4 regions of the Pantoea sp. X-Soil-OKNW-556 genome follow, and region 1 is predicted to be linked to each of the others. Evidence: predicted binding sites of a transcription regulator. Region 1 holds the regulator's gene; each other region holds the start of a gene.

Region 1 (8,090 bases):
TTCCGAGGTCGGGATGGCATCATAGCCATTGAACAGCGCAATCCAGGTTACCGTAATGGCGAAGACTGCGCTTTTGATAATGCAGTTGATGACATCAGTACGGAAATCCACGGCATTTTGCATCGCGGACCAGAAGAACCCTGGATCGATCCCCTTCCAGCTGACACCCACCAACGCGCCGCCCGCAATCCCCACAGCCGTAAAAATCAACGCCAGCAGCGGCATGCTGATAAAACCAGCCCAGAAACGCGGTGACACCACGCGGCGCAGCGGGTCGACTGCCATCATCTCCATGCTGGAGAGCTGCTCAGTCGCCTTCATCAGGCCAATTTCCGCCGTCAACGCCGATCCTGCGCGCCCGGCAAACAGCAAGGCGGTGACCACCGGGCCAAGTTCACGCAGCAGCGACAGCGCCACCAACATGCCAAGGCTGGTTTCCGCGCTGTAGGTGGTGAGAACCAGATAGCCCTGCAATCCCAGCACCATACCGATAAACAACCCGGAAACCATGATGATCAGCAGTGACATGACGCCCACGCTGTAGAGTTGCTTAATCAGCAATGGCGCGTGTTTGCGAAACGCCGGTTTACCCACCAGCGCATGAAACAACATCATTCCTGCGCGACCAAACGCCGCACAGGTGTTTATCCCCTGACGTCCAAGTGACGCCAGCGCCTGTAACAACATCAGTTTAGGTTCTCCCTGCTTGGGTCAAATCAGCCAGATAATCCCCGGCCGGAAAGCGGAATGGCACCGGGCCATCCGCATGCCCCTCAATAAACTGGCGCACGCGTGGATCTGCGTTTTGTCGCAATTCAGGCGCACTTCCCTGAGCAATAACTTTTTGCCCGGCAACAATATAGGCATGATCCGCAATGCTCAAGACCTCTGGCACATCGTGCGAAACCACAATGCAGGTTACGCCCAGCGAATGGTTCAACTCATCAATCAATTTCACCAGCACACCCATAGTGATCGGATCCTGACCGACAAAGGGTTCATCAAACATGATCAGATCCGGCTCCAGCGCAATCGCGCGCGCCAGGGCAGCACGCCGTGCCATACCGCCCGACAGTTCCGCCGGTTTGAGTTGTGCCGCGCCGCGCAGCCCCACCGCCTCCAGCTTCATCATCACCGTGCTGTGCAGCAGCTCCGGCGGTAATTGCGTATGCTCACGCAACGGCCAGGCGACATTGTCAAAGACGCTAAGATCGGTAAAAAGTGCCCCCGACTGGAACAACATGCTCATTTTTTTACGCACTTCATACAATCTGCTGCGCGACAATGAGGGAATGTTCTCATCGTGAAACCAGATTTCACCTTTATCCGGTTGCAGCTGGCCACCAATCAGACGAAGTAATGTGGTTTTACCAATACCTGACGGCCCCATGATGGCGGTAACTTTGCCCGCCGGTACCGTTAAGGATATGTCGTCGAAGATGGTGCGATCTCCGCGCGAAAAGCTCACGCCACGAACCTCAACCAGATTCGCTTGTTGCTGGATCATCTTTACCTCTTAATGGGGATCGGGCGTTATCGTGTCCGGGGATGGTAGCCTGTAAGGCCGCAATGCACGAGAGTTTTACAGAAACTTACCCACCCGGTGTGGCGAAAACCGCCTTAAAATTTACTTTTGCCTCTCAGACAGTCAAAATCAGCGCCTGTTTCAATGCGCTAATGTTTTTACCCGTCGGTCAAGGTGTGCCGACACCCCCGGCCATCAAGGATTTTTCATGTTCGTAGCCACTGCCCTGCTGTTCATTGGATTGATTTTACTGGCTTACGGTGCTGACCGATTAGTTTTCAGTGCCGCGATCCTCAGTCGATCCTTTGGCATCCCGCCATTAATCATCGGTATGACGGTGGTCAGCATCGGCACTTCGCTTCCAGAATTGATCGTCTCTTTCTCCGCCGCGCAACATGGGCAGATGGATTTAGCAGTAGGCACAGCTCTGGGTTCGAACATCACCAATATTTTGCTAATCCTGGGCGGCGCGGCGCTGCTGCACCCCTTAACCGTCCACTCCAATCTGATTCGTCGCGAACTCCCGTTAATGCTGCTGGTCTCACTGCTGAGCGGCATCATGTTGTTTGATAATCATCTTAGCCGCCTCGATGGTGTGGCTTTGTTGCTGATTGCGCTGGTTTATCTGTTGGTGGTGATCCGCATCGCGCGCCGTGCCGAACGCGAGAACAATGACACCCTGACGCGCGAACAATTAGCCGAGCTACCACGCGATGAAACCGGTAATACCGTGGCCTTCCTGTGGCTTGCTGTGGCGTTGCTAATCCTGCCTATGTCGACCCGGATGGTGATCGATAACGCGACGGTCTTTGCCGACTATTTCGGGGTGAGTGAACTGGTGATGGGCCTGACGCTGATCTCGGTAGGTACCAGCCTGCCAGAGCTGGCGACTGTGATTGCCGGGGCCATGAAAGGCGAGGACGATATCGCCATCGGCAACCTGATCGGTGCCAACATTTATAATCTGGCTATCGTACTGGGCCTGCCTGCGCTGATTCATCCGGGCAGTATTGATCCCCACGCGTTTGCCCGGGATTACTGGGTCATGTTGGGGGTTAGCGTGTTGTTCGCCCTGCTGTGCCTGCAACCGCGACGCCGAATTGGCCGGGCAGCAGGCACCTTGTTGTTAGCTGGATTTATCGTGTGGGTGTGCTGGCTGTGGCTTAGCCCCATGTTTACCCCAAGTTAATAAGGACAGACTGAGCATGTCACATCAGCGACTGGATTTTGACTTTCAACAGGCGGGCAAAGCGGTGCTGCGCATTGAGCGCGAAGGACTTGAGCAACTCGATCAATATATCAATGACGATTTCTCCCGCGCCTGCGAAATGATCTTTGCCTGTCGGGGCAAAGTGGTGGTGATGGGTATGGGCAAGTCCGGACATATCGGCAAAAAAATCGCCGCCACGTTCGCCAGCACCGGAACGCCAGCGTTCTTTGTTCATCCGGCGGAAGCCAGCCACGGTGACCTTGGCATGGTCAGCACCGATGATGTGGTGGTGGCCATTTCTAATAGCGGCGAATCCAACGAAATCCTCGCGCTAATCCCGGTTCTTAAGCGACAGAAAGTCCAGCTGATTTGTATCACCAGCCGTGCCGACAGCGCGATGGGACGTGCCGCCGATGTGCATCTGTGCGTCAAAGTGCCACAGGAAGCCTGTCCTCTTGGGCTGGCCCCAACCACCAGCACCACCGCAACGCTGGTGATGGGCGATGCGCTGGCCGTCGCGCTGCTGGAAGCGCGTGGCTTTACCCAGGAAGATTTTGCACTGTCCCATCCCGGTGGAGCTCTCGGACGTAAACTGCTGCTGCATGTCAGCGACATCATGCACAGCGGTGACGAGATCCCGCATGTCTCTCGGGATGCCTCACTGCGTGATGCGTTGCTGGAGATCACGCGTAAAAATCTCGGCCTGACGGTGATCGTTGATGACCTGATGAAAATCGAAGGCATCTTTACCGATGGTGACTTGCGTCGGGTGTTTGATATGGGTATCGATTTCCAGTCAGCCAGCATCAAAGATGTGATGACACGCGGCGGTATTCGCGTACGTCCCAACCTGCTGGCCGTTGACGCCCTTAATCTGATGCAAAACAAAAACATCACTGCGCTGCTGGTGGCCGATGACGATCGCCTGCTCGGTGTGGTACATATGCATGACATGCTGCGCGCTGGCGTTGTCTGAACAGGAAAAGAACATGAGTGTTGAAACAGCTGCAATCGAGACCTGCTATGGTCCGGTAAGCGCAGAAGTGATGGCGCGCGCAGCGCAGATCCGCCTGCTGATTTGTGATGTGGACGGCGTAATGTCAGACGGCCTGATTTATATGGGCAACAGCGGCGAAGAACTGAAAGCTTTCAACGTGCGCGATGGCTATGGCATTCGTTGCCTGCTGACCTCCGGCATTGAAGTGGCTATTATTACCGGCCGCAATGCCAAACTGATGGAAGATCGCTGCAAAACCCTCGGCATTACGCATCTTTACCAGGGACAATCGGATAAGCTTTTGGCCTGGCGCGAACTCCTGGATAAACTGTCATTATCTGCGGAACAGGTGGCGTATATCGGTGATGACCTGATCGACTGGCCGGTAATGGCCCGCGTGGGTCTGAGCGTAGCGGTCGCCGATGCGCACCCGATTCTGTTGCCGCGCGCGCATTACGTCACCCGCATTGCCGGTGGCCGCGGTGCGGTACGAGAACTTTGCGATCTGATCTTAATGGCGCAGAACAAATTTGAGGATGCCAAAGGGCAATCAGTATGAGTAAAAGCAGGCGTTGGATAACGCTGATTCTGGCCCTAATCGCTCTGGTGCTGATTGGCTGGAATCTTACCAACCAGGATGAGAGCAAAGCGCCGGTTACCACCAACGACCAGGAGCCGACTTACACCAGTTCGACTTCTCACACCGTGGTGTACAATCCAGACGGTGCGCTGGCCTACAAACTGATTTCGGATAAAGTGACCTACTTTGCTGCCGATGAACTGAGCTGGTTCGATAATCCGGTGATGACCACTTACGACGTGAATAAAATTCCGACCTGGTCTGTGCGCGCCGATAAGGCAAAGCTCACCAAAGATCGTATGCTTTATCTTTACGGCCACGTTGAAGTGAACACCCTGACGCAGGATTCGGAGCTGGAACGCATTAAAACCGATAATGCGGTGGTCAATCTCGTCACCCAGGATGTTACCTCAGACGATCAGGTCACCCTTTATGGCCGCAGTTTTAACTCTACTGGCATGAAGATGCGCGGCAACTTACGGACGAAAAATGCCCAGTTGATTGAAAAGGTCAAATCCTCCTATGAAATCCAAAATGAAAAACAACAGCCTTAAATTACTGCTGGTCAGCGCCCTGTTAGCCACCAGCTTGCCCGCTCTGGCATTAACCGGGGATTCTGACAAACCCGTGAATATCGATTCAGAGAATCAGTCGCTGGATCTGCAAGGCAATGTCGCTACCTTTACCGGCAACGTCATCGTGACTCAGGGATCGATCAAGATCACCGCCGACAAAGTCGTCGTCACTCGCCCGGGTGGTGACAGCAAAAAAACCATCGTTGATGCCTGGGGCAACCCGGCAACCTTTTATCAGATGCAGGACAACGGTAAGCCGGTACAGGGTCATGCGGCCAAATTGCACTATGAACTGGCGAATGACTTTGTTGAGCTGACGGGTAACGCCTACATTGAACAGTTGGATAGCAATATCAAAGGCGATCGCATCACCTATCTGGTGAAAGAACAGAAAATGCAGGCCTACAGTCAGGGCCAGAGCAAACGCGTGACCACCGTGCTGGTGCCGTCGCAGTTGCAGGACAAAAACGGTTCATCCCAGAGCCAAAAGAAGAGTAACTAATTTCTATGGCCACACTGATCGCTGAAAACCTGGCGAAAGCCTACAAAGGCCGCCGCGTGGTAGAAGACGTTAGCCTGCAAGTTAAATCCGGCGAAATTGTCGGATTGCTTGGCCCCAACGGGGCCGGTAAAACCACCACCTTCTACATGGTGGTCGGAATTGTGCCGCGCGATGCCGGTCGTATTGTGATTGATGATGAAGACATCAGCATTCTGCCGCTGCATGCGCGTGCCCGTCGCGGCATTGGTTATCTGCCGCAGGAAGCCTCGATTTTCCGTCGCCTCAGCGTTTACGACAACCTGATGGCCGTATTGCAGATCCGTGACGATCTCAGCGAAGAGCAGCGTCAGGATCGAGCCAACGAACTGATGGAAGAGTTCCACATCGAACACCTGCGTGACAGCATGGGCCAGGCACTCTCCGGCGGTGAACGCCGTCGTGTCGAGATTGCCCGCGCGCTGGCTGCCAATCCTAAGTTTATCCTGCTGGATGAACCATTTGCCGGTGTTGACCCGATTTCCGTCATTGATATCAAGAAGATCATTGAACATCTGCGCGACAGTGGGTTGGGTGTGCTGATTACCGACCACAACGTACGCGAAACCCTTGCCGTTTGTGAACGCGCTTACATCGTCAGCCAGGGGCATCTGATTGCTCACGGCACACCCGATGAAATACTTGCAGATGAGCAGGTTAAGCGTGTTTATTTGGGCGAAGAGTTCAGACTCTGATAAGGTGTCGGAACCTCCGACGTTTGCTTAGGAAATTCAATCCGGATTATGAAGCAAGGTTTGCAACTCAGGCTCAGCCAACAGCTGGCGATGACACCCCAGTTGCAGCAGGCAATTCGCTTGCTGCAACTCTCTACGCTTGAACTCCAGCAGGAATTACAACTGGCGCTGGAAAGCAACCCATTGCTCGAACAATCAGAACTCCATGAAGAAGTAGACGCACGCGAATATCAGGAAAGCGAAGCCCTCGACACCCGCGAGGCGCTGGAACAGAAGGACATGCCGGAAGAGCTGCCGCTCGATGCAACCTGGGATGAAATCTACACCGCCGGAACGCCTTCCGGTACGGGTACCGATTACCAGGATGATGAGCTGCCGGTCTATCAGGGCGAAACCACGCAGTCGTTGCAGGATTATCTGATGTGGCAGGTTGAGCTGACACCGTTCACCGATACCGACCGCGCCATTGCGACTTCGATTGTCGATGCCATTGACGACACCGGTTATCTCACCGTGACGCTCCAGGATATTTGCGACAGCATCGGTGATGAAGAACTGACGCTGGAAGAAGTGGAAGCGGTATTGAAACGCGTACAGCGTTTTGATCCGGTCGGCGTTGGCGCACGCGATTTGCGTGATTGCCTGCTGGTGCAGCTGTCCCAATATGCCGCCGATACGCCGATGCTGGCGGAAGCACGGTTGATTGTGAGCGATCATCTCGATCTGCTGGCCAATCACGATTTCCGTAGCCTGATGCGCATGACGCGTCTGAAAGAAGATGTGCTGAAAGAGGCAATGTTGCTGATTCAGTCGCTTGATCCGCGCCCAGGTCAGTCGGTCAACACCAGCGAGCCTGAGTATGTCATCCCGGATGTACTGGTACGCAAGGTCGGCACCCGCTGGACAGTTGAGCTAAATGCCGACAGCGTACCGCGTCTCAAAATTAATCAGCACTACGCTGCGATGGGCGGTGCGGCGCGTAATGACAGCGACAGCCAGTTTATCCGCAGCAATTTACAGGAAGCCAAATGGCTGATTAAGAGCCTGGAGAGCCGTAACGACACGCTGCTGAAAGTGACTCGCTGTATTGTCGAGCAGCAGCAGGCGTTTTTTGAACAGGGCGAGGAGTACATGCGTCCGATGGTGCTGGCGGATATCGCCCAGGCCGTGGATATGCATGAATCCACCATTTCCCGTGTTACCACGCAGAAGTACTTGCATAGCCCGCGTGGCATCTTTGAACTGAAATATTTTTTCTCCAGTCATGTGAATACCGAAGGTGGCGGCGAAGCCTCCTCGACGGCAATACGTGCGTTGGTGAAAAAATTGATCTCTGCGGAAAATCCCGCAAAACCCTTGAGCGACAGCAAACTGACCTCCATGTTATCTGAACAGGGCATCATGGTGGCCCGCCGTACGGTTGCTAAGTATCGCGAGTCTTTGTCCATCCCGCCCTCGAATCAGCGCAAGCAGCTGGTTTGAATGTATTGAGAAGGAAGACCTATGCAAATAAACCTTACCGGACTGAATGTAGAGATTACCGAGCCGCTGCGCGAATTTGTAAATAGCAAATTTGCCAAACTGGAACACTATTTTGATCGGATTAATCAGGTCTATATTGTTCTGAAAGTGGAAAAGGTAACGCAGATTGCTGATGCAACACTGCATGTGAACGGCGGTGAATTGCACGCGACATCGGAAGCGGAAGACATGTACGCGGCGATTGACGGATTGATCGACAAGCTTTCCCGTCAGTTGACCAAACATAAAGATAAACTGAAAAAACACTAACCTTCACGCTTGCAGAGTACTGATAGGTTCGGTACTCAGAGCACAGAATGGGGCGGGCTGACCGCCCCGTTTTGTCATCTGCGCAAGCGCCAACAGGAGACACTGCATTTTTCCCGTGATAAGGGGTAAAGTGGGTGATCCTCGCGGCTATGTGAACTCGCAAGTGAAACGATGATGAA
Region 2 (8,090 bases), 550 kb from region 1:
CCTCGGTACGCACCACATGCTGCGCCAGCACGCGGGATGGTGCATCGGACTGTGAGGCATCTGACAGAGTCACCGTCAGCACCGCATCCGGCGGTAACGCAATACGCTGGCGAATATAAATGGAGCCACTTACATTCGGCTGCGCAATGGCCGTTTGCTGACCGGCAACCGTTGCACCCAACGTTGGCGTTGCCACCGGTTTGCTGTGATCCGCGCACCCTGCGACCGCCACAGCCAATGTCATACCGCTAATGATTTGCCAGAGTTTCATTGATGTCGTCTCCTTATGAACACTATGATTGTCGGCGGCAAAAATAATGTGCAGCTATTCAACCGCCGAATGCCCTTAATTCTGGCACAAAAATCCGCAATGCGCTTAAGACGGGTCTTAGATTGCTGAAACCACGGCAAAAAGATTGACGACAACTGGTCGGATCTTTCACACTTGCCCGACCGGTATCACTGAGGAATCCGTTATGAGCCAGGCACTGCACAACCTGCTTAATTTGTTGAATCTGGAAAAACTGGAAGAGGGATTATTTCGCGGTCAAAGCGAAGACCTCGGCCTGCGTCAGGTGTTTGGTGGTCAGGTGGTTGGCCAGGCGCTTTATGCAGCGAAACAGACAGTGCCGGAAGCACGTATCATTCACTCATTCCATAGTTACTTCCTGCGTCCGGGCGATAGCCAGAAAGCCATTATCTATGATGTCGAAACTCTACGGGATGGCAAAAGCTTTAGCGCGCGCCGCGTCAGCGCTGTACAAAATGGACAACCGATCTTCTACATGACGGCCTCGTTCCAGGCACCGGAAAGCGGATTTGAGCATCAGAACAGCATGCCACAGGTCCCCGCCCCGGATAATTTGCCATCGGAACAGGATCTGGCGCATAAGCTGGCAGCGCATCTGCCGATTAAATTACGGGAAAAATTCCTCTCTGAACGTCCTCTCGATATTCGTCCGGTGCAGATTCACAACCCGCTGAAAGGCCGTGTTGATGAGCCGGTACGTCAGGTGTGGGTGCGTGCTAACGGTCAACTGCCGCAGGATCGTCGGATTCACCAATATCTGCTTGGCTATGCATCAGACCTCAACTTCCTGCCTGTAGCGCTTCAGCCGCACGGCAAAGGCTTCCTTGAGCCCGACATGCAGGTCGCGACTATCGACCACTCAATGTGGTTCCACCGCCCGTTCGACCTGTCAGAATGGCTGCTGTATAGCGTTGTCAGCACCTCAGCATCAGGTGCACGCGGGTTTGTACGCGGGGAGTTTTTTACTCAGGATGGCACGCTGGTGGCAACCACGGTGCAGGAAGGGGTGATGCGCCAACGCAGCGAATAAAAAAGGGGCGATGACTCGCCCCTTCTGCTTTTTATTATTTTAGCGCACTGCTCTCTTTTTCAGCCCGGCTCTTACTGGTTGTAAGCGTTTTCGCCGTGGCTGTTAACATCCAGACCTTCACGTTCCTGATCTTCTGGAACACGCAGGCCAACAATCATATCGGCCAGTTTGAAGCCAATGAAGGCAACCACACCAGACCAGACGATGGTGACACCCACGCTGAACAGCTGGATCCATACCTGATGGCCCATGGTTACGCCTTCAGCATAACCTACGCCACCCAGTGAAGAGGAAGCGAACACACCAGTCAGGATACAACCCACGATGCCACACACGCCGTGCACACCGAACACATCACACGGGTCATCAACACGCAGCCATTTCTTCAGGGTCGTGACACCCCACAGACCAGCCAAACCACCGACCAGACCGATAATCAGCGCGCCGCCAACACCGACATAACCACACGCCGGAGTGATAGCAACCAGACCTGCGATGAAGCCTGAAGAGGCACCCAGCAGAGAAGGCTTACCACGCAGTGCCCACTCACCGAAGGTCCAGGACAGTACCGCACCCGCCGTCGCAATGACGGTGTTCAGGAATGCCAGGGCAGCGATTTCGTTGGCCGCAGAAGCAGAACCAGCGTTGAAGCCGAACCAGCCCACATACAGGATTGCAGTACCCGTGAACACCATTGGCAGGTTGTGCGGTTTAAATGCTTCTTTACCGAAGCCAGCACGTTTGCCCACCAGATAAGCACCGACCAGACCAGCAACCGCAGCGTTGATGTGAACAACGGTACCGCCCGCAAAGTCCAGCGCGCCATCAGATGCCAGCAGACCGCCAGCCCAGACCATGTGTGCAATCGGCAGATAAGCCAGAGTCAGCCATACCGCAACGAAAATCAGCACCGCAGAGAAACGAATACGTTCCGCAATGGAACCCACAATCAGGCCCACGGTGATACAGGCGAAGGAAGCCTGGAACGCAACGTGGATATATTGATAGAAGGTGCCCATCAGCGCTTTCAGCTCGATATTTTTCAACATCGCCCACTGGAAGCTACCGAAGAAGGCATTGCCTTCGCTGAAAGCCAGCGAGTAACCGTAAATCATCCACAGCACACAAACCAGAGAGAAGGTTACCGCTACCTGAGTCAGCATGGACAATACGTTTTTACCGCGGATCAGACCGCCGTAAAACAGGGCGATGCCCGGAATCGACATGAACAACACCAACGCGGTGCAGATCATCATAAACGCGTTATCGGCTTTATCCGCAACGGCAGGAGCTGCCGCCATGGCCAGAGACGGTAACAGCGCCAGGCTGGTCAGGCCTAACTTCGTCATCATTTTATTCATTTCTTTCCATCCCATCACAATCAAGGCCTAGTTACAGTGCTGCTTCGTCGGTCTCGCCAGTACGAATACGGATAACGCGTTGCAGTTCCGCAACGAAAATTTTGCCGTCGCCAATCTTGCCGGTGTAAGCGGCTTTGCTGATCACATCCACGACTTCGTCCAGTTGATCATCAGCAATGGCGATATCAATTTTTACTTTTGGCAGGAAGTTCACGCTGTACTCGGCACCGCGATAAAGCTCTGCGTGACCTTTCTGGCGACCGAAACCCTTCACTTCGGTAACTGTCAGTCCCTGAATGCCAATAGAGGATAAGGCTTCACGCACGTCCTCCAGCTTAAATGGTTTGATTACCACGGTAACCAGCTTCATACGATCCCCTCCAGGTATTTAATGAGTGAGTCTTACCGGACACGCAGGGATATAAGCAAAGGGTGTGCCATAAATAAAAAAACCGCAGAGTCAGCAGATTAGCCGCGCTACAGCGCGCTTCGTTCTGTGATGAACAACACAAATACCAGCAGGAAAGGAAGAAAGGAGTGGATTGTTTGCACCTCTTTGGTGCTTATAGCCTCAAAGAAGTGCATTTCTACAGAATAATCCGATAAAGGTGCGCAAAAAAGGTGCAAGTCACCCTTCAGTCGTTAAGGGAATGCCCGCCGCGAGTTCATCGCCCGCCTGTTGCAACTGGTACATTTGCCAGTAACGCCCCTGTTGCGCCAGTAACTGGCTATGCGTACCGCGTTCAGCGACCTGACCGCGATGCAAGACCAGAATCTGGTCTGCCTCAGTAATAGTGGAGAGGCGATGCGCGATCACCACCAGCGTGCTGTGCTGACGCAAGGCACGCAGGGCGTGCTGAATCGCCTGCTCAGTGCCAGAATCGATATTGGCGGTGGCTTCATCAAGGATCAAAATTTGCGGCAGCGATACCAGCACCCGCGCCAGCGCTAACAACTGTTTCTGACCGACCGACAGGTTATTGCCCTGCTCGCCCAACCGGGTGTGAATACCCTCAGGCATAGCGCGCACCAGCGCGGCAAGCTGCACCGTCTCCAGCGCCTGCCACACCGCCTGCTCCGGGATATCGCGCCCAAGACGGACATTGGCGAGCAAGGTATCTGCCAGCACCACCGGGTCCTGTTGCACCATCGCTACCCCCTGACGTAACGCCTGATGCGTCAGTTGTGGCAATGGACGACCGTCCAGTTCGATACTGCCGCGCGTCACCGGGTAGTACCCCATCAGCAGGTTTGCCAGCGTACTTTTGCCACTGCCGGTATGGCCAACCAACGCAATAAAGCCACGGGGCGGCACGTCCAGATCGATCTGGCTTAACACGTCACGATCGGCGCGATAGGCAAAGCTGACATCACGCAGGGAAATACGCCCGGAGGCCAGTGGCCGGTTATCCGTGCCGTAATCCTGCTGAGTCGCATCCATCAACTCAAAGATGCGCTCACCCGACACCACCGCCTGTTGCAGCATCGATTGCTGGGTAGTGAGTTCAATCAACGGCTCATTCAGACGCCCGAGGTAAGTGATAAAGGCATACAGAACGCCCACCTCAAATACGCCTGGGTTAGCAAAGCTGAACAACATCAGCAGGCCGCACAAAATCAGTGCAGAGAATAAACTCAGTAATGGACGCAGCAAGAAGCCATCCAGTCGTAGCGTCTCCATTCGCGCCAGATAGTGCGAACGGCTGGCCTCCCCCATGCGCTCACCAAAACGCGCCTGCTGGCGGAACTGCTGGATGACACTCATGCCGTTAATCACTTCATTGAAGCCGTTATTGATGTCGGCCAGATAGCTACGCACCCGTCGCGCTATCGGTGTGCTGTAACGCTGATAGATCAACATCACCGTCAATACCAGCGGGAAAATTACTATCGCCACCAGCGCCATACGCCAGTCGAGCGCAAACATCGCCACCAGCATCGCGCCGATCAACGCCGCACTGCGCAACACCGTTGCCACCACCGTGACATACAGATCGCGGATCACCTCGGTATCGTTGGTCACGCGTGAGATGATTTGACCGACCGGTTGGGTATCGAAGGCGCTTAACGGCTGTCGTAGCGCGGCATTCATCACATCAGAACGTAATTTTTGCACCACGCCGATCGCCGCGCGGTTGAACAGCAACGACTGAAAATAGTGCAGGCCCGCTGCCAGCAATTGCAGCAGAATAAATCCGACCACCAACCCGGCGACAATGCCCCACGGCATCTGGTGTTGCGCCACCAGATGATCAATAAAATAACTGACTAACACCGGCCCGGTGACTTCGGCCGCCGCCGCCAGCCATAACATGCCCACGGCCAGCCATAACGATTTACGCCACGGTTTGCCGTAGGCCAGTAAACGTTTCAAGGTTGGCCACAGACGCACAGATTTAGCCACGACTCGCTCCTTCGCTGATCTCATCCTCGTCCAGCGCCGCTTCCAGTTGCTGATAACGGTACATATCACGATACCAACCGCTTTCTGCCACCAGATCGTCGTGGTCGCCACGCTGCATCACCTGACCCTGCTGCAATACCAGAATCTCGCTGGCTTCGGTCAGCGCCGACAGACGATGCGCACTGATAATCAGCGTACGGCCCCGACCCCATTGCCGCAGGTTGTGCAGAATATCGTGCTCGGTGCGTCCATCCACCGCAGATAATGCATCATCCAGAATCAGGATCTCGGCATTCAGCAACAGCGCACGCGCAATAGCGATGCGCTGCTTCTGACCGCCTGAGAGCATCACGCCACGTTCACCCACCTCGGTTTCATAGCCCTGCGGCAGCCGCAGGATATCCTCATGAACGCAGGCCATCTTCGCCACCTGCTCAATCTCCTGCTGGCTGGCATTGGGTCGACCTAACGCAAGGTTATTGGCGACGGTATCGGAAAACAGGAACGGCGTCTGGCTCACCACCGCCAGGCGGCTGCGCCAGCTATCAATGCGCAACTGCGACAGCGGGGTGTTGTGATAGCGAATATCGCCTTGTTCAAGGTCGAAATGGCGCTGAAGCAAGCTTAACAGCGTGCTTTTGCCACAGCCAGTGGGGCCACATAAGCCCAGCATTTGGCCGGGTTTGAGCTGAAAATTGACATGGCTGAGCGCCACACCGGCACTCGCCGGATAGCGAAACTCGCGGATCGCCACCTGCAAATTCCCGGCTTCCGGCGGCAGCATTTGCTGGCCGTCTTCCACTGCCGGAGCTTCCGCCAGCAACGCACGGATACGGCTCCAGGCCGCGCTGCCACGCTCAACGATATTGAACATCCACGCCAGTGCCAGCATCGGCCAAATCATCAGGCCGAGGTACATTACAAAGCTGGTGAGCTGCCCTAACGTCAGGCTGCCATGCCACACCATCCAGCTCCCGCCACCAATCGCCAGCAAATTGGAGAAACCAATCGCGATATAGATGGTGGGATCAAAACGCGCATCTACCCTTGCCACTCGCAGGTTTTTCTCGCCAGTATCGCGCGCGATGGCCGCAAACTGCTGCGATTGATGATCTTCCAGACCAAAGGCTTTGATCATGCGAATGCTGGTCAGGCTTTCCTGAGTTTGATCATTCAGGCTGGAGAACGCCGCCTGTGCCAGTTTGAAACGATCATGCAACTGATTGCCGTAACGATGGATAATCAGCGCCATAATCGGCATCGGTACCAACGCCAGTAACGTCAACTGCCAGCTGATTTGTACGCTCATCACCACCAGCACCACACAACCCATCACCAGTGAATCCACCAGCGTCAGCACCCCTTCCCCGGCGGCAAAGACCACGCGGTCAACATCGTTGGTGGCACGAGCGATCAGATCACCGGTGCGATGACGCAGGTAAAATGCCGGATGCTGGCGGCTCAATTGACGGTAAAAATCTTCACGTAATTTCACCGCCAGTTGGTAAGAGGCTCCGAACAGCAGCACGCGCCAGACATAACGCAGCAGATAAACCACCACCGCAGTGACCAGCATCACGCCGATCCACATCATCAGTCGTCCGGTGCTTAAGGTATGTTGGGTAACGCCATCAACAATTACGCCCACCAAATGCGGTGGCAGCAATTGCAGAAGCGCAATGATGATGAGCAGAGTGACCGCGCCCAGATATCGCCGCCACTCGCGCAGAAAATACCAACTTAACTGGCTGAATAATCGCACAAGACTGTCTCTTTCTTTACCCGTCAGGGTGCTACCGGCAATGCGGTTGTGTATTTAATTTCTTCCATCGCGAAACTGGAGGTCACGTCAATCAGACCCGGTACGCCATTCACCAGCCGCTTATAAAAACCATCGTAACTTTTCATATCTGCCACCTGAATACGCAGCAGATAGTCATATTCGCCGGCCATACGATAGAACGCCATTACCTCCGGCATCTGCTGGACCACGCTGACAAATTGCTGATACCAGTCGCTGCTATGCTGCTGGGTTTTGACAAACATGAACGCGGTCAGCGCCAGACCGATTTTATCGCCGTCTAACAGCGCCACGCGCGCACGAATAATGCCATCATCTTCCAGTTTTTTCAGGCGTTTCCAGCACGGGGTGGTGGTGAGATTGACCGCATCTGCCAGCGTCTGGAGTGACAAGGTGCAATCCTGCTGTAATAGCGCCAGCAGTTTACGGTCAGTTTTATCTAGCATTTACCTCTCCGGGAGAAAATTTTTCTCTCATCGAGCCATTATACACCGATTAAAGCAACCTCTTTTTCCTGCCAGTGCCTTACACTGTGGCGATTAAATTTTGCGGAAACTTAGCATGCAAACGCCCTGGATTCGTCACGCTATTAACGAAATTAACGCTGATTTTCAGCGCTCTGCCGACACCCATCTGATTCGCTTTAACCTGGATGATTTTCCCGGCATTGGTTTTTACCTGAAAGATGAAAGCACCCATCCGAGCGGTAGCCTGAAACACCGTCTGGCGCGTTCGCTGTTTTTGTACGGTCTGGCCAATGGTTGGATCCGCCAGGGAACGCCAATTATTGAAGCCTCTTCCGGCAGCACTGCGGTTTCAGAAGCCTATTTTGCGCGTCTGCTGGGGCTGCCATTTATTGCCGTGATGCCCGCCAGCACGGCTAAACGTAAAATCGAGTTGATCCGCTTTTATGGTGGGGAGTGTCATTTCGTGACCGATCCCTGCCAGTTGTATAGCGAATCGGAACGACTGGCGCGTGAGTTGAACGGCCATTTTATGGATCAGTTTACCTATGCTGAGCGTGCCACTGACTGGCGCGGCAATAACAACATCGCCGAGAGCATCTTTCGCCAGATGGCGCATGAACCTTGCCCGGTGCCTCATACCCTGATTATGAGTGCGGGTACGGGCGGAACCTCCGCCACCCTCGGGCGTTATATCCGTTATCAAGGCTATGACACCCG
Region 3 (8,090 bases), on a different replicon from region 1:
CTGCTGCCACAGCAACCAACAGGCAGCGACCAGCAGAAGCGTGCCAAGGCGACCCAGTGCAAACCAGAGTTGGCCGGACTTGCGACATCCGGTGAGGAAGTAGCCTGCCAGCGCGACAATTTCGGCCATCGCCACCAGGGTGGCGAGGTTAGCGGCGAGCAGAGCAACAGTCGCGGCGGCGAGGATCAGATTGACCAGCAAACCGTTGGCTTTAACCTGAGAATGCCGATGCCAGCTTACGTTAAACAGGCAGATAAACAGGCCGCAGAGTGACACTGTCACTAACCATATGCTGTTAAAGCTATTCAGTTGTAGCTGCCAACGCCACAGCGTCAGGATGGCGCTGAATCCGAGCAGGCCCTGGACGCTGGCTGCCAGCAGCAACGCACAACTTATCGCGCCACCGATACCGGCAACAACGCCACTGATGTGCCGGTTAAACGCGGTGATGCCCGCCAGTAACGCACTGAGCATCAGACCGGTCAGTGCCCAGTGGATCAGAAAAAAAACATTCATTTACGTGCCTCTGGCTGGCTGAACAGGCTTAAATCACCCAGCGCACCCGCCAGCGTAAGTTCACGCTTGCGTTTGCTGGCTTTGGCGATATCGGTGTTGTCGATCAGTTGCAGCGCTTTCGTCGGACAGGTGCGCACGCAGGCTGGACCCTGCTCATCGAAGCTGCACAGATCACATTTCACCGCGACAGCACGAATGCCAGGAACCCAGTCCAGCAGCGAACTAACGCGCAGGGGATCGGCAGGGGCGGCAGGCGCTTTGGGGCTGTTGACGTCTGCCGGGATGTGTAACGGGCGGCTGCCGGAAAATTCGATAGCCCCAAACGGGCAGGCTATGCCGCACAGTTTGCAGCTGACGCACAGGTTAGCGTTCAGCTGTACCGCGCCATCCACACGGTTAATGGCATTCACCGGGCAGACGCTGGCACAAGGGGCGTCTTCGCAGTGGCGGCACAACTGCGGGGCGGATTCGTCCCGGTTGCGCATCACCTTTAAACGCGGCATCGACTGTAAACCCTGTTGCCGGTGCGTCTCCGCGCAGGCCGCTTCACAGGTATGACAACCAATGCATAATGTTGAATCAGCGATTACAAAACGGTTCACCAACGGATTCCTCTGGTGACTGTCGTCATTAATGACGAAATCATGCCGATAACCTGTCGCTTCGACAGTTTTCGACACCCTCAACCTCTTTACGCCACGGCGGCTTGTTGTAGCCGTTCCATCGACACCGGGGTGTTTTCATGGACCGCCAGATAGAGGCTGTCGTAAATCGGCTGAATCAGTTCCAGATAGTGGGTAAGTACTTTCTCGCGATCGCGATTGCTGAAGGCATTGTCGATGCAACCGTCATTATCGATATTGGCATGACCAATCAATATCTTATCGCTGTCATCCGGCAGCGCGAGAAAGTACTCGATACGGTGATTGTTAAAGCCTTCGCCTGGCTGAATATGAATGACGAAGTGTTCAAATAAGAAGAAGCGCAAGTCATCCCCCGGTGTGCAGGCGATGGTGTGGTGCAGTTTGGCTTTTGACAGGGTTATCCCCTGAACTAAGGCGTTGCCGTATTGTTTCCACTGTGCCTGCAAGCGTTGATGCTTATCAGCGATGTAGGCTGCTTTGTCACTCAGTTCCCTAATATCCATTATTAAATCACTCTGTTTGTGCGGATATTCCCCTAAGGCACATTTCGTGCCATGTTTTTAACGTATTGAATTTTATGGTTAATATATAAATTCCCGTTGCAAAAAAACCGTCAGTGACATGTCATTTCGTCATCTTTGACATCGACACGCCGCCGCGCTGGCACCGTCTTTGCATTAGCAGCCCTCAGTGAACCCAGGAGGCAGCATGCACGAAATTACCCTCTGTCAACGCGCAGTCGAACTGATCGATAACCACGCACGACAACATGGCGCACGCCGTGTCACTGCGGTCTGGCTGGAGGTCGGGGCGTTTTCTTGCGTGGAGACCAGCGCGATGCAGTTCTGCTTTGAACTGACGTGCCGGGGCACCCTGGCTGAAGGGTGTGAACTTCATCTTCATCAGCAGGAGGCGGAGTGCTGGTGTCACGATTGCCAGCAGTACATCACGCTGCTTACGCAGCGCGTCAGACGGTGCCCGCAATGTGGCGGTCATCAACTGCGCATCGTGGCGGATGATGGCGTGCAAATTAAGCGGCTGGAAATCGATCAGGAGATCAATCATGTGTAGTACCTGTGGTTGCGGTGAAGGCAACCTGTATATCGAAGGCGATGAGCGTAACCCGCATTCGGCGTTTCGCAGCGCCCCGTTTGCCCCGGCACCACGTCGGGTGCCGCGGATTTCTGGCATAAACCTCAGTGAGCATGGCGATCTGCATTATGGGCACGGCGTGGCCGAAGCCCATGCACCGGGTATCAGCCAGCGTAAGATGCTGGAGCTGGAGCTTGATGTGCTGGATAAAAATAATCAGCTGGCGCAGGCGAATCGCGCCGCTTTTACTGCGCAGCGTCAACTGGTGCTGAACCTGGTGTCCAGCCCTGGCTCCGGTAAAACCACCCTGCTGACCGAAACCCTGAAACGGTTACAGGGCAAGGTGCCCTGCGCGGTGATCGAGGGAGATCAGCAGACGGTAAATGATGCCGCACGCATCCGCGCCACGGGCACACCAGCGATTCAGGTGAATACCGGCAAAGGTTGCCATCTGGATGCGCAAATGGTTCAGACGGCGATGCAGCGTCTGCCGCTGGCAGACAACGGGGTGCTGTTTATTGAAAACGTCGGCAACCTGGTGTGTCCGGCGAGTTTTGATTTGGGTGAACGCCACAAAGTTGCGCTGCTCTCGGTGACGGAAGGTGAGGATAAGCCACTAAAATATAAGTATATGTTTGCTGCGGCTTCGCTGATGTTGCTCAACAAAATTGACTTGTTGCCGTATCTGCAATTCGATGTCGACCGTTGTCTGGCCTATGCCCGCGAGGTCAACCCGGATATCCAGATCATGCTGGTTTCCGCCACCAGCGGCGCAGGCATGGAAGCGTGGATTAACTGGCTGGAGAGCGAGCGATGTGCATAGGCATTCCGGGCCAGATTGTTGAGCGCCAGGGTAATGACGCGAAAGTGGATGTGTGTGGTGTGCAGCGCGATGTGAATTTAACGCTGGTGGGTGATGCGGCGGTGGGCCAGTGGGTGTTGGTGCACGTTGGCTTTGCCATGAGCATCATTGATGAAGCGGAGGCGCGTGACACCCTCGATGCGCTGCAAAACATGTTCGACATGGAACCTGATGTCGGGGCCTTGCTGTACGGCGAGGAGCGTGGCTGATGCGTTATGTTGATGAATATCGCGATCCCACCCGCGTGATGCAGCTGATTGAAACCCTGAATAAGCGGGCGCCATTGCTGGATTACGATGCACAGCATCCGTTGCAGATTATGGAGGTGTGCGGGGGACATACCCACGCCATCTTCCGTTTTGGCCTCGATCAGTTGCTGCCTGATAACATCGATTTTATCCACGGTCCGGGCTGTCCGGTATGCGTGTTACCGATGGGGCGCATTGATAGCTGCATTGAAATTGCCCGCCATCCTGAAGTGATTTTCTGTACCTTCGGCGACGCCATACGCGTGCCGGGCAGACAGGGATCGCTAATGCAGGCCAAAGCGCAGGGGGCGGATGTACGGGTGGTATATTCACCGATGGATGCCCTGACGCTGGCGCGTCTGAATCCACACCGTAAGGTGGTGTTTTTCGCTCTCGGCTTTGAAACCACCATGCCCGCCACGGCCATTACGCTGCAACAGGCCAAAGCGCAACAGGTCACCAATTTCTTCTTCTTTTGCCAGCACATTACGCTTATCCCCACCCTGCGCAGCCTGCTGTCGCAGCCGGATAACCGCATCGACGCCTTCCTGGCACCGGGTCATGTCAGCATGGTGATCGGCACTGCCGCCTATGAGTTTATCCCCCGGCATTTCCGGCGGCCACTGGTGGTGGCGGGTTTCGAGCCGATGGATTTGTTGCAGGGCGTGTTGATGTTGGTGGAGCAAAAAATCAAGCAGCAAAGCCGGGTGGAGAATCAATACAAACGTGTGGTGCCGGATGAGGGAAACCTGCTGGCGCAGCAAGCCATGCGCGAGGTTTTTTGCCTCCGAGGGGCGTCTGAATGGCGCGGATTGGGGGTGATTGCGGAATCCGGTGTTCAGTTGACGGAGGCGTATCAATCCTATGATGCGGAGGTCAGATTCCGGCCACAGCAGCAGCAGGTGAGTGACGACCCGCGCGCACGTTGTGGCGATGTGCTCACCGGGCGTTGTAAACCGCATCAATGTCCGATGTTCGGCAAGGGCTGCAATCCACAAAACGCCTTTGGTGCGCTGATGGTCTCCTCGGAAGGGGCCTGCGCGGCCTGGTATCAGTACAGAAGTCAGGAAGTGAATGATGAAATCAATTGAATTAGCACATGGCAGTGGCGGCAGAATGATGCAGCAACTGATCGCCGATCTGTTTCTCCAGGCTTTTGACAATCCCTGGCTGGCGGAGCAGGAAGATCAGGCGCGGTTGGGGTTAAGCGAGCTGACCGGTAAAGGGGATCGGCTGGCATTTTCCACCGACAGCTACGTTATCGATCCGCTTTTTTTCCCTGGCGGGGATATCGGCAAGTTGGCGGTGTGCGGCACGGTCAACGATATTGCCGTCAGTGGCGCGCAGCCGCGCTGGCTTTCCTGTGGTTTTATCCTTGAAGAGGGGCTGCCGTTAGTGACGCTGGAACGGGTGGTGACCAGCATGGCGCAGACGGCCAGAGACGCGGGGGTCAGCATCGTTACCGGCGACACCAAAGTGGTGCCGCGTGGCGCGGTCGATAAGCTATTCATCAATACCGCCGGTCTTGGCGCGATTCCTGCCGGATTAAGCTGGGGCGCAGCACAGATTGACGTTGGCGATGTGTTGATCGTCAGTGGCACCCTGGGTGACCACGGAGCCACGATCCTCAATTTGCGTGAACAGCTGGGGCTGGATGGGGATTTGGCAAGTGATTGCGCGCCACTGTCTACGTTGATTGCGCCGTTGGTCGGCATCAGCGGCGTGAAGGCGTTACGTGATGCCACGCGCGGTGGCGTCAATGCGGTACTGCATGAGTTCGCCGCTGCCAGCCACTGCGGGATGGAAATCCACGAAAGTCAGCTACCGCTCTCCCCGGCGGTGCGAGGTGTTTGCGAATTGTTAGGTCTGGATGCGCTGAATTTTGCCAATGAAGGAAAACTGCTGATAGCAGCTTCAGCCGAAGCGGCACCGGCAGTCGTCGCTGCATTGCAGCGCCATCCTTTGGGTGAGCGTGCCGCAATTATCGGCATCGTGACTGAAAAGCCCGGCGTCAGAATGAACGGACTTTATGGCGTCAGACGTACCCTGGAACTCCCGCATGCAGAACCCTTGCCACGAATTTGTTGATCTATGCCTGGTCTCCCCGAAAGAAAACCACATAAACTTTAATTCTCATCAATATTGGACGATGGACTCACCTCCATATTTAGCGGGAGGTCTTTCAATGGACGACATACATGGCATATACCCCGATGAGCGATATCGGGCAGCAGGGATTGTTTGATATCACCCAGACCCTGCTGCAACAGCCCGATTTTAGTGCGCTTGCTGATTGCCTGACCCGTTTGGTTAAACAAGGGGCATTGGCGGACCGCGTGAATGTGTTGCTTTATCATCCGCAACACCGGCAAGTCAGTTTTTATGGCAGAGATAAGACGCTCACGCCGGATCAGCAGAGCTTACTGGCGACGGGACCGATGCAACGCATCCTTTCCCGTCCTGAAGCGCTGATTTGTCCCTGGCGTGAGTTTGAGGCGGCCTGGCCCCAAGTAGCTAGCCTGCCGCTTTATACACCTTTTGGGCGCTACTGCCTGCTACCGCTGGTTTCCAGTGGCGAGATCTACGGTGGCTGTGAGTTTATTCGCGACAGCAACAAGGGCTGGAGCGAGAAAGAGCTGGAACGTCTGCATACCCTGACGCAGGTGGTGGGGTTGTGCGCCCAGCAGATTCGCAGCACCCAGGATATCGATCACCATTGCCAGGTGCTGAGTCGTGAGCGGGATGACTTTCGCATTTTGGTGGCGGTGACCAATGCAGTGCTGTCGAAACTGGATCTTGACGAGGTGATGCAGGAAACCGCGCGTGAAATCCATCACCACTTTGCCATTGATTCCATCAGCATCGTGGTGCGCAGCAGCCGTAAAGCGTGGCTCACTATTTATTCCACCCATTTTGTCGATGAAGCGTCACCTATTCATGATCTGAGTGAAGTGCCTGAAGCGGGTACGCTCTCCGAACAGGTGTTTGCCAGTGGTGAAATGTTGTTGCTGAACCTTTACCCGCAGCAACAAGCGGCTTCCTACGAGCGCAGGTTGTTGGAGCTTTGGGATAATCAGGCTCAGACGTTGTGCCTGATGCCGCTGAAATTTGGTGACAATATGTTGGGGGTGATGAAGCTGGCGCAATGCGGTGAACGGGGCTTTAGCGCCGCCAACCTTGAGTTGTTGCATCAAATCGCTGAACGCATTGCGATTGCGCTCGATAATGCGCTGGCATGGCAGGAAATCAATCGACTAAAGGAGAGCCTGACGGATAAAGGTTCGTGGGCCACGGAGTCGATCAATGCCGGGAACCCTGATGTTGGTGAAATTATTGGCCGCAGCGAAGTGATGATGGATGTGCTGAAACAGGTCGAGATTGTGGCAGCCAGCGACAGCACGGTGTTGATCCTTGGCGAAACCGGCACCGGAAAGGAGTTGATTGCGCGCGCCATTCACAACCAAAGCCAACGCAATCGTCGGCGAATGGTAAAAATGAATTGCGCCGCGATGCCTGCCGGGCTGCTGGAAAGCGATTTGTTTGGTCACGAACGGGGGGCCTTTACCGGGGCCAATACCCAGCGAATTGGTCGCTTTGAACTGGCGGATAAAAGCTCGTTATTCCTTGATGAAGTGGGGGATATGCCGCTGGAGTTGCAGCCGAAACTGCTGCGCGTGTTACAGGAAAAGGAGTTTGAACGCCTTGGCAGCAACAAACTGCAAACGGTCGATGTGCGACTGATTGCGGCGACTAACCGTGACCTGAAGCAAATGGTGGCTGACCGTGAATTTCGTAACGACCTTTACTATCGGTTGAACGTTTTTCCCATCCGATTACCGCCATTGCGTGAGCGACCGGAAGATATCCCGCTGCTGGTGAAATCGCTCACTTTCAAAATCGCTCACCGCCTGAATCGTAATATTGACAGCATTCCCGCGGAAACCCTGAGTATGCTGCGACGCATGGAGTGGCCGGGAAATGTGCGAGAACTGGAGAATGTGATTGAAAGGGCGGTGCTGATGACGCGCGGCAATGTGCTGCATCTGTCGCTGCCGGAAATGCTGGACACTCCGACCGCCAAAAAAATCGCCGCGCCCGTCACCGAGCCACGCGAAGGAGAGGATGAATATCAGCTGATTATGCGGGTGCTGCGTGAAACGAACGGTGTGGTGGCCGGACCGCGTGGTGCAGCCCAGCGTCTGGGCATCAAGCGAACCACCTTACTTTCGCGGATGAAGCGTTTGGGGATTAACAAAGTGGAGTCGTAACCCGCTCGTCGCGTCGCGGTGCCGGAAACCGCGCCGCTACGATGCCACCTCAACAATGTATTGAATCAGCGCTTCAGCCGCCGGAGCATGAAGTGCGCCCTGGCGCAGGGTTAAGCCAATCGAACGGTGTGGTGGCCGGACCGCGTGGTGCAGCCCAGCGTCTGGGCATCAAGCGAACCACCTTACTTTCGCGGATGAAGCGTTTGGGGATTAACAAAGTGGAGTCGTAACCCGCTCGTCGCGTCGCGGTGCCGGAGACCGCGCCGCAACGGGCCGAACGCAACCGTAGCGGCGCAATTTATTGCGCGATGCTGTGCACGATGTGGGCAAACCCGCGCGATAAATCGCGCCGCTACGATGCCACCTCAACAATGTATTGAATCAGCGCTTCAGCCGCCGGAGCATGAAGTGCGCCCTGGCGCAGGGTTAAGCCAATCTCACGGCGGGTGTCCGGTAAGGC
Region 4 (8,090 bases), 3.8 Mb from region 1:
CGCTTTACCCTGACCGTTCGAGATCAGTACGCCGTTCTGACGCTGACCCACTTCGCCCGGACGCACGTCGTCGTAGTGGCTGAAGGTGGAGTACAGCAGACCAGTACCTGAAGTCATGGTCATGAATTCGTTACGGAAGCCGATCAGGCCACGGCTTGGGATCACGTAGTCAAGGCGCACACGGCCTTTACCATCTGGATCCATGTTTTTCATGTCGCCTTTACGCTCACCCATCGCCATCATCACAGAACCCTGGTGGGTTTCTTCGATGTCGAGGGTAACGTTTTCGAACGGCTCTTGTTTACGGCCTTCGAACTCACGGAAGATTACTTTCGGACGGGATACCGCCAGCTCGTAGCCTTCACGACGCATGTTTTCGATCAGTACGGACAGGTGCAGTTCACCACGACCTGAAACGCGGAAGGCGTCAGCATCAGCGGTTTCTTCAACGCGCAGCGCAACGTTGTGTACCAGTTCTTTGTTCAGACGCTCCAGAATCTGGCGCGAGGTCACGTACTTACCTTCTTTACCGCAGAACGGTGAGGTGTTGACGTTGAAGAACATGGTTACTGTCGGCTCGTCCACGCTCAGGGCTGGCAGCGCTTCCACATTCTGCGGATCACAGATGGTGTCAGAGATGTTCAGCTCACCCAGACCGGTGATCGCGATGATGTCGCCCGCTTCAGCCAGGTCGCTTTCGATACGTTCCAGACCGAGGTGGCCCAGTACTTTACCGACTTTACCGTTACGGGTTTTGCCTTCGCTGTCGATGATGGTAACTTGCTGGTTCGGCTTCACTTTACCGCGTTTGATGCGGCCGATACCGATAACACCCAGGTAGTTGTTGTAGTCCAGCTGAGAGATCTGCATCTGCAACGGCGCTTCGACTTCAACCTGCGGCGGAGAAACACGGTCAACAATCGCCTGATACAACGGGGTCATGTCGTCTGCCATGTCGTTGTGATCCAGACCTGCGATACCATTCAGCGCAGAAGCGTAAATGATCGGGAAGTCCAGCTGTTCGTCAGTCGCATCAAGGTTAACGAACAGGTCAAATACCTGATCAACCACCCAGTCCGGACGCGCGCCAGGACGGTCAACTTTGTTGATAACAACAATCGGCTTCAGGCCGTGAGCAAAGGCTTTTTTGGTTACGAAGCGAGTTTGCGGCATCGGGCCATCCATCGCATCGACAACCAGCAGCACCGAGTCCACCATGGACATCACGCGCTCAACTTCACCACCGAAGTCGGCGTGTCCCGGGGTATCAACGATGTTGATACGATAGTCATTCCATTTGATGGCGGTGTTTTTCGCGAGGATGGTGATTCCACGCTCTTTCTCCAAATCGTTGGAGTCCATTACGCGCTCAGTCGCTTCGGTACGGGCGTCAAAAGTACCGGACTGTTGCAGCAGTTTATCAACCAGGGTGGTCTTACCGTGGTCAACGTGCGCGATGATGGCGATGTTACGCAAATTTTCGGTCACAGCTTTGCCTCAGGCATTATAGAAATAGAAATAACGCGCTATTGTACACGGATTAAGCGGAAGACTGAACATGATCACAGATTTCGCCTAAAGTTTCTTACAGCGCTGGTTTTTAGCACCAATTGCGGTGCATTAATCTGCACTGCGATGGCATTTTGCACTGAAATAGTGCTTTTATTTGCCACAAAGGCACCATTTCGGTGCATCAAATCCATCCTGGTGCAGTCATCGACTCACGACAGGGCGCATCACAGCACGATTTTATCCGCTGTAATAAAGTTGGCACAGAATTCGCTTTAGTATTCTCAAGCGAAAACGACAGTTGCACAACGGTTGAAGAGCTTGCCGAGATCTTTGGTTAGGAGATGTCAGAACCCATGACACATTCCAGGCAACGAAGTTCTCTCACCACGACGACAATGACAATTTCCAGGAGAGTTGAGTATGTCCGCTGAACACGTTCTCTCGATGATGAACGAGCACGAAGTTAAGTTTGTTGACCTGCGTTTTACCGATACCAAAGGTAAAGAACAGCACGTTACTATCCCTGCTCACCAGGTTAACGCTGACTTCTTCGAAGAAGGCAAAATGTTCGATGGCTCCTCCATCGGTGGCTGGAAAGGCATTAACGAATCAGACATGGTACTGATGCCGGACGCAACCACTGCCGTTCTGGACCCGTTCTTCGAAGATCCGACGCTGATCATCCGTTGTGACATCCTTGAGCCAGGCACCATGCAGGGCTACGATCGCGACCCGCGTTCTATCGCCAAGCGCGCAGAAGACTTCCTGCGTTCTTCTGGTATCGCTGATACCGTTCTGTTCGGACCTGAGCCGGAATTCTTCCTGTTCGATGACATCCGTTTCGGTTCTTCAACTTCTGGTTCACACGTTGCTATCGACGATATCGAAGCAGCATGGAACACCGGTAAAGAATACGAAGGTGGCAACAAAGGTCACCGTCCGGCCATCAAAGGTGGTTACTTCCCGGTTCCGCCGGTTGACTCAGCTCAGGACATCCGTTCTGCTATGTGTCTGACCATGGAGCAGATGGGTCTGGTGGTTGAAGCTCATCACCACGAAGTGGCAACTGCTGGTCAGAACGAAGTGGCAACCCGCTTCAACACCATGACCAAAAAAGCTGACGAAATTCAGATCTACAAATACGTTGTTCACAACGTTGCTCACGCTTACGGCAAAACTGCAACCTTCATGCCGAAGCCGATGTTCGGTGACAACGGTTCAGGTATGCACTGCCACATGTCTCTGTCTAAAGGCGGCGTGAACCTGTTCTCTGGCGACAAATACGGCGGCCTGTCTGAAACTGCTCTGTTCTACATCGGCGGTATCATCAAGCACGCTAAAGCCATCAACGCCCTGGCTAACCCGACCACCAACTCTTACAAGCGTCTGGTCCCAGGCTACGAAGCTCCGGTAATGCTGGCTTACTCTGCCCGTAACCGTTCTGCTTCAATCCGTATCCCGGTTGTTGCCAGCCCGAAAGCACGTCGTATTGAAGCGCGCTTCCCGGACCCGGCTGCTAACCCGTACCTGGCATTCACCGCGCTGCTGATGGCTGGCCTCGACGGCATCATCAACAAGATCCACCCGGGCGATGCGATGGACAAAAACCTGTATGACCTGCCGCCGGAAGAAGAAGCTGAGATTCCAAAAGTGGCTGGTTCACTGGAAGAAGCGCTGAACTGCCTGAACGAAGACCGCGAGTTCCTGACCCGTGGTGGCGTGTTCACCGACGACGCTATCGACGCGTACATCGAACTGCGTAAGTCTGAAAACGACCGCGTTCGCATGACTCCGCACCCGGTAGAGTTCGAGCTGTACTACAGCGTGTAATTAATTAAATATTCCGCGGATTTCGTGTTGCAGCAAGGCGGCAACCGAATGAATCCCGGGGAGCTGAGATAGCTCAGTGCCCCGAGTGAGTGAGAGCAGCCAACGCGGCTGCGGCACGAAAGACGCTGAAGATTTTTTGTTGCCGTGGAAACTTTCAGCCCATCTTCGGATGGGCTTTTTTCTCCACGAATTCATCGTTCAAATTACGGTTTTTACAACCAAAGGCTATAATGCACTAAATTAGTGCAGAGGAACGCTGTATGGCAACTGGCACGCTGCCCGATGCGGGGCAGATTCTCAACTCCCTGATAAACAGTATTTTGCTGGTTGATAATGAATTAGTTATTCATTACGCCAATCCGGCGGCACAGCAATTACTGGCGCAGAGTTCACGGAAATTATTTGGCACGCCGTTACCTGAATTAACCGGCTATTTTTCGCTGAATATTGAGGTTATGCGCGAGAGTCTTGAGGCCGGCCAGGGCTTTACAGACAGCGAAGTGACCTTAGTGGTGGATGGCCGCGCGCATATTATGTCGCTCACGGCGCAACGTCTGCCCGATGGCTTAATTTTGCTGGAAATGGCGCCGATGGATAATCAACGCCGCCTCAGTCAGGAACAAATTCAGCATGCTCAGCAGGTCGCCGCCCGCGATTTAGTACGTGGTCTGGCACATGAAATTAAAAACCCGCTGGGGGGTTTGCGTGGTGCCGCGCAATTACTATCTCGCGCCCTACCCGACCCTTCGCTGAATGAATATACCAAGGTCATTATTGAGCAAGCCGATCGACTGAGAAATCTGGTAGATCGTTTGCTTGGCCCTCAGCAGCCTGGTTTGCATGTCACTCAGAGCATTCATCAGGTGGCTGAACGCGTGGTCAATCTGGTGTCGATGGAGTTGCCGGATAACGTTTCGCTGGTGCGTGATTACGACCCCAGCCTGCCGGAGTTGCCACACGACCCGGATCAAATCGAACAAGTTCTGCTGAATGTAGTACGCAACGCGCTTCAGGCGTTGGGTGAAGAAGGCGGCACAATTATTATCCGCACCCGCACCGCGTTCCAGTTAACGCTGCATGGTGTGCGATATCGCCTGGTGGCACGCATTGATATTGAAGATGACGGCCCAGGCATTCCGGCTCAACTGCAGGATACGCTGTTCTATCCGATGGTGAGTGGGCGCGAAGGCGGCACCGGTTTAGGTCTGTCGATTGCCCGCAGTCTGATCGATCAGCATTCAGGAAAAATAGAATTTAACAGTTGGCCTGGTCACACCGAATTCTCGGTTTACCTGCCTATTCGCCAGTGAGGTTTCTATGCAACGAGGGATAGTCTGGATCGTCGATGACGATAGCTCCATCCGCTGGGTGCTTGAACGTGCGCTCACTGGAGCCGGTTTGAGCTGTGCAACGTTTGACAGCGGCAACGAGGTGCTGGAAGCGCTCTCGACCAAAACCCCAGATGTTTTACTGTCAGATATTCGTATGCCAGGCATGGACGGATTGGCATTGCTGAAACAAATCAAACAGCGCCATCCGATGCTGCCGGTCATCATTATGACGGCGCACTCCGATCTTGATGCCGCCGTCAGTGCTTATCAGCAGGGTGCTTTTGATTACCTGCCAAAGCCATTTGATATTGATGAAGCGGTCGCGTTGGTAGAACGCGCCATCAGCCACTATCAGGAGCAGCAGCAGCCGCGCAATCAACCGGTAAGCGGCCCTACGACCGATATTATCGGTGAAGCACCAGCGATGCAGGATGTGTTTCGCATTATTGGCCGTCTGTCGCGTTCTTCTATCAGCGTGCTGATTAACGGTGAATCCGGGACCGGTAAAGAACTGGTGGCGCATGCCCTGCATCGCCATAGCCCGCGCGCTAAAGCACCCTTTATCGCGCTGAACATGGCGGCGATTCCCAAAGATTTGATTGAGTCTGAGCTGTTTGGTCATGAGAAAGGTGCATTTACCGGTGCCAATCAGATTCGTCAGGGACGTTTTGAGCAAGCTGATGGCGGTACGCTGTTCCTTGATGAGATCGGCGATATGCCGCTCGACGTGCAAACCCGCCTGCTGCGCGTGCTGGCCGATGGTCAGTTCTACCGTGTTGGCGGTTATGCGCCAGTTAAAGTGGATGTGCGTATCATCGCCGCAACCCACCAAAACCTGGAAATGCGCGTACAGGAAGGCAAATTCCGTGAAGACTTATTCCATCGTCTGAACGTAATTCGTGTTCATCTGCCACCGCTGCGTGAACGTCGTGAAGATATTCCGCGCCTGGCCCGCTACTTCCTGCAAGTTGCTGCACGCGAACTGGGTGTAGAAGCGAAAATTTTGCACCCGGAAACCGAAGCGGCGCTGACGCGTTTGCATTGGTCCGGTAACGTGCGCCAGCTGGAAAATACCTGTCGCTGGCTGACCGTGATGGCTGCGGGCCAGGAAGTACTGATTCAGGATCTGCCCGCAGAACTGTTTGAATCCAGTACGCCGGAAAGTCCGGTGCAGTCGCTGCCGGATAGCTGGGCCACCTTACTGGCACAATGGGCGGATCGTGCACTGCGTTCCGGTCATCAAAACCTGCTATCTGAGGCACAGCCGGAGATGGAGCGCACCCTGCTCACAACCGCTTTGCGTCATACGCAGGGACATAAACAGGAAGCGGCGCGTTTGCTTGGCTGGGGACGTAATACCCTGACACGTAAACTGAAAGAGCTGGGCATGGAGTAAGTGTAAAAAGCGGGCTTATTGCACGATTTTTATGCTCACCCCATCTGTACAGACCGGTGCCGTTCAGTATCATACGGGCGGCAATCGGGAGAAGAGAACATGTTCCAGTCAGTCATCCAGGTGATCACGCATAATATCGCGGCGATCGGCAACGCGGCCAGCCATTCACCGCAAACGGCCATTGCCGCTGTGATGTGCGCCATTACCGTGAGTCTGTTCAGTTAATACAAAGGGAGCCCTGGCTCCCTTTGTCGTTTTAAATCACCCGCGAAAACTGCTGCTGGCGCGCTTTCTGCCGCAGATACGCATCAAAGCACATGCAGATATTACGGATCAGCAGGCGGCCCACGCCAGTGATGCGCAATCCCCTTTCATGCTGTTCCACTAAACCATCCGCCACCAGCGGCGCCAATAGTTGCAAGTCCTCAGCAAAATAGCGCCTGAAGGCGATCGGCCACTGCGCCTCAATAGCCGCGTAATCCAGTGCGAAGTTACAAATCAGCGCCTTAATAACATCACGACGCAGGCAATCATCGTCACTAAGGGTCAGGCCGCGCCATAGCGCGTTACCTTGCTCCTCCACGCTGGCGTACCAGGTTTTTAACTCTTTATGGTTCTGCGCGTAACTGTCGCCGATCATACTTATTGCCGACACCCCCAGCCCCAGCAGGTCCGTCTCACCCTGCGTGGTATATCCCTGAAAATTACGGTGCAATTTGCCAGCACGCTGCGCCACCGCCAGTTCGTCGTCCGGCCGGGCGAAGTGATCCATACCAATGAACTGATAGCCTTCACCGGTTAACGTGGCAATGGTCTGCTGCAAAATTTCCAGCTTTTGCGTAGCACTGGGTAGCTCATCATCTTTGATCTTGCGTTGGGCGGCGAATAACGCGGGCAGATGCGCGTAATTAAATACGCTGAGACGATCAGGGTTGAGGTCGATAACGCGTTGCAAGGTAAATGCAAAGCTCTCTGGCGTTTGCAGGGGCAATCCGTAGATAAGATCGATACTGACCGAGCGAAAACCCTGATCACGCGCACGTTGCACCAGCGCAAAGATAATTGCCTCATCCTGCACGCGATTGACCTTCTCCTGCACCGCTTTATTGAAATCCTGTACGCCCATGCTAAGGCGGTTGAAACCCAGCGCGCCCAGATGATCGATCATCTCCAGCTCAATTTCGCGCGGATCAACCTCGATCGACATTTCGATATCATCCGCAAGGAGAAAATGGCTGCGCAACAGGCCCACCAGCCGACTAACCTGCTGCTGATTGAGGAACGTGGGCGTTCCACCACCCCAGTGCAGCTGGGTAACACGGCGGCCCGCAAATAGCGGCGCACGCTGACGAATTTCCTGCTCCAGCACATCAAGGTAACGGTCTGCTTTGTGCAACTGACGCGTGACGATTTTATTGCAACCACAGAAGTAGCACAGCCGATGGCAAAACGGGATATGCACATAAAGTGAGAGAGGACGTTCGGGATAGCGAGCCACCGCTTGCTGAAAATCGGCTTCGCCAAAATTCTCACTGAATTCCAGCGCAGTAGGATAGGAGGTGTAGCGTGGACCGGCGTAATTATACTTTTCGATTAGCCGCTGATCCCATTCAATCTGCTGCGATGACATGCTCACTCCTTACGGTGACGTCGTCTGAAGGCGGGTCGCGAAGCAGAAGAGTGAACAGGGTGACGAGCAGAAACCCGGCGTAAACGCGACTTCAGGCGCGACAGACGGCGTAGTTTAAACAATAAGCTGATGAGATAACATGCCAGCAGCAGCGCTAAAATTGATCCAGGCCAAAACATCGGTCAATACCTGTTTAGCGTGGCATGCGCACATACGCATGCCGATCAAAAATGCCCTTATTTGCCTTTCAGCAGGCGCATCATGTCTTCTTCTGCCTGCTCATCATCGTCAGCGTCATCATCCAGCGCGATGCCGAGCGTTTCCATCAGCTCATCGATACGGTCCAGCGTTTCATCCAGCCAGGCCTGCTCTTCACCGCTCAGCGTTTCAC

What was found. Region 1 encodes sigma-54, which starts transcription at its own class of promoters, with help from an activator protein. Its sites were predicted from a motif close to GTTGGCACANNTTTCGCTNT; they were not measured.
Region 2: glnK (P-II family nitrogen regulator) is a predicted target of sigma-54. The motif match lies at 3,124-3,143, and genes of this name have one in related genera.
Region 3: hypA (hydrogenase maturation nickel metallochaperone HypA) is a predicted target of sigma-54. The motif match lies at 1,820-1,839, and genes of this name have one in related genera.
Region 4: glnA (glutamate--ammonia ligase) is a predicted target of sigma-54. The motif match lies at 1,767-1,786, and genes of this name have one in related genera.

Annotation. Positions count from the first base shown of each region.
Region 1 is NZ_AP035990.1:565,478-573,567, reverse strand. It holds gene mlaE (lipid asymmetry maintenance ABC transporter permease subunit MlaE) at 1-687, opposite strand, end outside; gene mlaF (phospholipid ABC transporter ATP-binding protein MlaF) at 692-1,507, opposite strand; gene AC6I8T_RS02515 (calcium/sodium antiporter) at 1,734-2,714, shown strand; gene kdsD (arabinose-5-phosphate isomerase KdsD) at 2,731-3,711, shown strand; gene kdsC (3-deoxy-manno-octulosonate-8-phosphatase KdsC) at 3,725-4,291, shown strand; gene lptC (LPS export ABC transporter periplasmic protein LptC) at 4,288-4,866, shown strand; gene lptA (lipopolysaccharide ABC transporter substrate-binding protein LptA) at 4,835-5,389, shown strand; gene lptB (LPS export ABC transporter ATP-binding protein) at 5,395-6,120, shown strand; gene rpoN (RNA polymerase factor sigma-54) at 6,169-7,602, shown strand; gene hpf (ribosome hibernation promoting factor) at 7,624-7,911, shown strand; gene ptsN (PTS IIA-like nitrogen regulatory protein PtsN) at 8,086-8,090, shown strand, end outside.
Region 2 is NZ_AP035990.1:1,117,881-1,125,970, reverse strand. It holds gene AC6I8T_RS05025 (YbaY family lipoprotein) at 1-271, opposite strand, end outside; gene tesB (acyl-CoA thioesterase II) at 477-1,340, shown strand; gene amtB (ammonium transporter AmtB) at 1,412-2,701, opposite strand; gene glnK (P-II family nitrogen regulator) at 2,733-3,071, opposite strand; gene AC6I8T_RS05005 (SmdB family multidrug efflux ABC transporter permease/ATP-binding protein) at 3,330-5,105, opposite strand; gene AC6I8T_RS05000 (SmdA family multidrug ABC transporter permease/ATP-binding protein) at 5,098-6,867, opposite strand; gene AC6I8T_RS04995 (Lrp/AsnC family transcriptional regulator) at 6,891-7,352, opposite strand; gene AC6I8T_RS04990 (PLP-dependent cysteine synthase family protein) at 7,468-8,090, shown strand, end outside.
Region 3 is NZ_AP035991.1:149,844-157,933, forward strand. It holds gene hycC (formate hydrogenlyase subunit 3) at 1-516, opposite strand, end outside; gene AC6I8T_RS21370 (4Fe-4S dicluster domain-containing protein) at 513-1,118, opposite strand; gene hycA (formate hydrogenlyase regulator HycA) at 1,208-1,663, opposite strand; gene hypA (hydrogenase maturation nickel metallochaperone HypA) at 1,869-2,231, shown strand; gene hypB (hydrogenase nickel incorporation protein HypB) at 2,224-3,075, shown strand; gene AC6I8T_RS21390 (HypC/HybG/HupF family hydrogenase formation chaperone) at 3,066-3,323, shown strand; gene hypD (hydrogenase formation protein HypD) at 3,323-4,453, shown strand; gene hypE (hydrogenase expression/formation protein HypE) at 4,440-5,450, shown strand; gene flhA (formate hydrogenlyase transcriptional activator FlhA) at 5,561-7,630, shown strand; gene AC6I8T_RS21410 (hypothetical protein) at 7,672-7,860, shown strand; gene AC6I8T_RS21415 (LysR family transcriptional regulator) at 7,983-8,090, opposite strand, start outside.
Region 4 is NZ_AP035990.1:4,395,473-4,403,562, forward strand. It holds gene typA (ribosome-dependent GTPase TypA) at 1-1,488, opposite strand, end outside; gene glnA (glutamate--ammonia ligase) at 1,933-3,342, shown strand; gene glnL (nitrogen regulation protein NR(II)) at 3,603-4,652, shown strand; gene glnG (nitrogen regulation protein NR(I)) at 4,660-6,069, shown strand; gene AC6I8T_RS20540 (YshB family small membrane protein) at 6,169-6,294, shown strand; gene hemN (oxygen-independent coproporphyrinogen III oxidase) at 6,326-7,699, opposite strand; gene yihI (Der GTPase-activating protein YihI) at 7,936-8,090, opposite strand, start outside.